2 regions of the Staphylococcus sp. MSU001 genome follow, and region 1 is predicted to be linked to the other one. Evidence: a T-box and tRNA genes for the amino acid it is inferred to sense, from the RefSeq annotation. Region 1 holds a T-box; the other holds one or more tRNA genes.
What was found. The T-box of region 1 lies ahead of serS (serine--tRNA ligase). A T-box ahead of a tRNA ligase gene usually reads a tRNA of that ligase, here a tRNA-Ser.
Positions count from the first base shown of each region.

Region 1 (2,437 bases):
ACCGATAAGGATACTATCGGTTGCTTCAATCATTTTTGTAAGCATTTTAGTATCATTAATATCTATAACCATCGCCTCAGGACAACGAGAATGTAGCGCAGCATGATTATTTGGATGTGTTGCTACAGTAATGAGTCCACTTCCACTATAAACGCAAGCGCGTGCAGCAAGCATGATTGCGCCCCCCATATTAGCAGATCCACCGATTAATAAAATTTTACCATAGTCACCTTTATGTGTTTCGTCTTTTCTTATAGGAATATTAACAGAATCTAACGTTTTCATAACGACATAACCTCCCATAACATGTTATTTCTTAAAATGTTGCAAGTCTTATGTTTGCTTTTATTTCACGAATCTTTTTATTTATTTCAAACAATTGTTTACATGTGATTTTAAATCATCTCTTCTAAATACAATTAAGAATACTATACCTGTATCTGACATTCGTCAATAGTTAAATGAAACTCTTTTTACATCGTCATGTATCATTCATTATTTTAGTAGACCGATAGCATAATGTAGCAGTTTTATTTATTTAATTAAAAATATTAAATGGAAATAGAACGTAAGGTGACATTCCAAGCAGTTGATTATAATAATGTTGAAATTCTCTCGCCACTCATCTGAGAAAAATTGTATGTATATCGTCACAATATATCTACTATTACACAGGACAAGATATTCAGTTTCAACAAGTTGTAGAAGCGGGACACAAATGATTTAAAAAGTGTTGCATATAAGCACATCTAAATATGACGTAATTGTTGCAAATTTAAAATAACTTGAAATATGATAATGACTTTGCTATATTAAAATTAAGTTAATAAAGTATTGTTCGTAGGACAAGTAGCATAGATAGTTCGATTTCAGAGAGCTTGTGGTAAGTGAGAACAAGTAATCGACATTCATGTGAATCTACCTACTGTATGTGAACAATCGGTAATAACCGTTATTTTAGTTAAGCGCAATTTGAGGTAAATGGTTTTAATTTACTTGAAATTGTTAAATAGGGTGGCAACGCGTAGACCACGTCCCTTGTCTGGGATGTGGTCTTTTTTTATTGTTTTATCACACGAAGTCATCCATAAAATTGAATATATTTTATTTGGGAAAGGATGAAGGTTACATGTTAGACATTCGTTTATTTAGAAATGAACCTGAGAAAGTGAAGAGCAAAATTGAATTAAGAGGCGACGATCCTAAAGTTGTCGACCAAGTTTTAGAATTAGATGAACAACGCCGTGAATTAATCAGTAAAACTGAAGAGATGAAGGCGAAAAGAAATAAAGTGAGCGAAGAAATAGCTCAAAAGAAACGTAATAAAGAAGATGCTGATGACGTCATTGCTGAGATGCGTCATTTAGGTGATGAAATTAAAGATATCGATAATCAACTTAATGAAGTAGATAATAAAATTAGAGATATCTTAATTCGTATTCCTAACTTAATTAATGAAGACGTACCTCAAGGTGCTTCTGATGAAGAAAACGTTGAAGTTAAAAAATGGGGTACGCCACGTGATTTTGAATTTGAACCTAAAGCACATTGGGATTTAGTTGAAGAATTAAAAATGGCTGACTTTGAACGTGCTGCTAAAGTATCTGGTGCGCGTTTCGTATACTTAACTAAAGATGGCGCATTACTTGAACGTGCTTTAATGAACTACATGTTGACAAAACATACAACGCAACATGGTTACACTGAAATGATGACACCACAATTAGTGAATGCTGATACAATGTTTGGCACAGGTCAATTACCTAAATTTGAAGAAGATTTATTTAAAGTTGAAAAAGAAGGTTTATATACGATTCCAACTGCAGAAGTACCTTTAACAAACTTCTATAGAGATGAAATTATTCAACCAGGTGTACTACCTGAATTATTTACAGCTCAAACTGCATGTTTCCGTAGTGAAGCAGGATCAGCTGGTAGAGATACAAGAGGGTTAATTCGTTTACATCAATTTGATAAAGTTGAAATGGTTCGTATTGTACAACCTGAAGATTCTTGGAATGCTTTAGAAGAAATGACACAAAATGCTGAAGCTATTCTTGAAGAATTAGGTTTACCATACCGTCGTGTTATCTTATGTACTGGCGATATTGGTTTCAGTGCTAGTAAAACATATGATCTAGAAGTTTGGTTACCAAGTTACAATGATTATAAAGAAATCAGTTCTTGCTCTAACTGTACTGATTTCCAAGCACGTCGCGCAAATATCAGATTCAAACGTGATGCTGCTTCTAAACCAGAATTAGTCCACACATTAAATGGTAGTGGTTTAGCTGTAGGTCGTACATTTGCAGCCATCGTTGAAAACTATCAAAACGAAGATGGTACATTAACAATTCCTGAAGCATTAGTACCATTTATGGGTGGCAAAACTAAAATTGAAAAACCAATCAAATAATCATATAAACTTAACTAGATG
Region 1 is NZ_JBRIKK010000003.1:55,812-58,248, forward strand. It holds gene ACVBFA_RS02220 (NAD(P)H-hydrate dehydratase) at 1-285, opposite strand, end outside; T-box leader at 828-1,042, shown strand; gene serS (serine--tRNA ligase) at 1,130-2,416, shown strand.

Region 2 (2,437 bases), on a different contig from region 1:
AACAGCTGTTATAATTAAATTATATATATAAAGTGAAAAAATATGTGATTAAATGCCTAAATGTTAAAATAAAAACCCTATCTGTTTGCATTTTATTAAATATTATACTTATTTATTTAAATATTTTTTATAAGAATTTGGACACAATTATTAGTAACTTACTTATTTATAAAATTTTAGAGACTATCAAATGATAAATAACAATTAGCTCTTAAAAAATAAAAAGAGTGAAAACATTAAACTTACAATGTTTTCACTCTAAAAAAATTTGAATTTATACCGGTGGTCGGGATCGAACCGACACTCCAATAAAGGAACGGGATTTTGAGTCCCGCGCGTCTGCCAATTCCGCCACACCGGCTCAATATATAAACAAAAAACTTCCCAATGGAAGTAAATAATGGAGCGGAAGATAGGATTTACACCTATATCTCATTCCGGGAAGGAATGTGTTCTGAGAGTTGAACTACTCCCGCAAATCTAAAATTGGAGCGGAAGATAGGATTTGCACCTATATCTCATTCCGGGAAGGAATGTGTTCTGAGAGTTGAACTACTCCCGCATAATATTAAAATTGGAGCGGAAGATAGGATTTGCACCTATATCTCATTCCGGGAAGGAATGTGTTCTAAAAGTTGAACTACTCCCGCATAATAACCTGGAGGCGGCAACCGGATTTGAACCGGTGATAAAGGTTTTGCAGACCTCTGCCTTACCACTTGGCTATGCCGCCAATAACTGGGCTAGCTGGATTCGAACCAGCGCATGACGGAGTCAAAGTCCGTTGCCTTACCGCTTGGCTATAGCCCATTAATATAAAGGGCGGTTGAAGGGAATCGAACCCTCGAGTGTCGGAACCACAATCCGATGCGTTAACCACTTCGCCACAACCGCCATGGCAGGGGCAGTAGGAATCGAACCCACATCAAAGGTTTTGGAGACCTCTATTCTACCGTTGAACTATGCCCCTATATATGATGGTGGAGGGGGGCAGATTCGAACTGCCGAACCCGAAGGAGCGGATTTACAGTCCGCCGCGTTTAGCCACTTCGCTACCCCTCCTAAAAATGGTGCCGGCCAGAGGACTTGAACCCCCAACCTACTGATTACAAGTCAGTTGCTCTACCAATTGAGCTAGGCCGGCTATAGGTATGGTTCAGGACAGAATCGAACTGCCGACACATGGAGCTTCAATCCATTGCTCTACCAACTGAGCTACTGAACCAAAATAAAAATTCGTAATGATACCTCTTTGAAAACTAAGTTTTATATGTTCTGAAAAACAATATGTATTTTAGCTATTTCACCACGAAACCTATATTAGTAATATTGCGGGAGGCGGATTTGAACCACCGACCTTCGGGTTATGAGCCCGACGAGCTACCGAACTGCTCCATCCCGCGCTAATAATTAATGGCGGAGGAAGAGGGATTCGAACCCCCGCGGCCCGTTAAGGCCCTGTCGGTTTTCAAGACCGATCCCTTCAGCCGGACTTGGGTATTCCTCCACAAATTATAAATAATTACTATTAAAATTTAATATATGGCGGTCCCGACGGGAATCGAACCCGCGATCTCCTGCGTGACAGGCAGGCGTGTTAACCGCTACACTACGGGACCATTAAAACGGAGGAAGAGGGATTCGAACCCCCGCGAGCCGTTAAGCTCCTGTCGGTTTTCAAGACCGATCCCTTCAGCCGGACTTGGGTATTCCTCCAAAATTATATGGACCTTGCAGGACTCGAACCTGCGACCGAACGGTTATGAGCCGTTAGCTCTAACCAACTGAGCTAAAGGTCCTGAATATAAGTATACAACTAATAGTAGTGGCGGTGGAGGGGATCGAACCCCCGACCTCACGGGTATGAACCGTACGCTCTAGCCAGCTGAGCTACACCGCCGTTATGTAGTTTGTAAATTAATAATGGTGGAGACTAGCGGGATCGAACCGCTGACCTCCTGCGTGCAAAGCAGGCGCTCTCCCAGCTGAGCTAAGCCCCCAAAATTTATTTTACTATCGGGAAGACAGGATTCGAACCTACGACCCCTTGGTCCCAAACCAAGTGCTCTACCAAGCTGAGCTACTTCCCGTAAAATAAGCGCGCCCGATAGGAGTCGAACCCATAACCTCTTGATCCGTAGTCAAACGCTCTATCCAGTTGAGCTACGGGCGCAAATATTAAAGATGGTGCCGAGGACCGGAATCGAACCGGTACGGTGATCTCTCACCGCAGGATTTTAAGTCCTGTGCGTCTGCCAGTTCCGCCACCCCGGCAATATCGTTAATGGAGCGGAAGACGGGATTCGAACCCGCGACCCCCACCTTGGCAAGGTGGTGTTCTACCACTGAACTACTTCCGCAAATGCGGGTGAAGGGAGTCGAACCCCCACGCCGTAAAGGCGCTAGATCCTAAGTCTAGTGCGTCTGCCAATTCCGC
Region 2 is NZ_JBRIKK010000032.1:21-2,457, reverse strand. It holds tRNA gene ACVBFA_RS11190 (tRNA-Leu) at 278-361, opposite strand; tRNA gene ACVBFA_RS11185 (tRNA-Gly) at 402-476, opposite strand; tRNA gene ACVBFA_RS11180 (tRNA-Gly) at 488-562, opposite strand; tRNA gene ACVBFA_RS11175 (tRNA-Gly) at 576-650, opposite strand; tRNA gene ACVBFA_RS11170 (tRNA-Cys) at 660-733, opposite strand; tRNA gene ACVBFA_RS11165 (tRNA-Gln) at 739-810, opposite strand; tRNA gene ACVBFA_RS11160 (tRNA-His) at 822-894, opposite strand; tRNA gene ACVBFA_RS11155 (tRNA-Trp) at 897-970, opposite strand; tRNA gene ACVBFA_RS11150 (tRNA-Tyr) at 979-1,062, opposite strand; tRNA gene ACVBFA_RS11145 (tRNA-Thr) at 1,069-1,144, opposite strand; tRNA gene ACVBFA_RS11140 (tRNA-Phe) at 1,153-1,225, opposite strand; tRNA gene ACVBFA_RS11135 (tRNA-Met) at 1,330-1,403, opposite strand; tRNA gene ACVBFA_RS11130 (tRNA-Ser) at 1,415-1,507, opposite strand; tRNA gene ACVBFA_RS11125 (tRNA-Asp) at 1,544-1,619, opposite strand; tRNA gene ACVBFA_RS11120 (tRNA-Ser) at 1,627-1,716, opposite strand; tRNA gene ACVBFA_RS11115 (tRNA-Ile) at 1,726-1,799, opposite strand; tRNA gene ACVBFA_RS11110 (tRNA-Met) at 1,827-1,900, opposite strand; tRNA gene ACVBFA_RS11105 (tRNA-Ala) at 1,925-2,000, opposite strand; tRNA gene ACVBFA_RS11100 (tRNA-Pro) at 2,017-2,090, opposite strand; tRNA gene ACVBFA_RS11095 (tRNA-Arg) at 2,100-2,173, opposite strand; tRNA gene ACVBFA_RS11090 (tRNA-Leu) at 2,186-2,274, opposite strand; tRNA gene ACVBFA_RS11085 (tRNA-Gly) at 2,286-2,360, opposite strand; tRNA gene ACVBFA_RS11080 (tRNA-Leu) at 2,364-2,437, opposite strand, start outside.
Region 2: it has a tRNA-Ser gene. The T-box ahead of serS (serine--tRNA ligase) is inferred to sense a tRNA for this amino acid. The anticodon was not compared.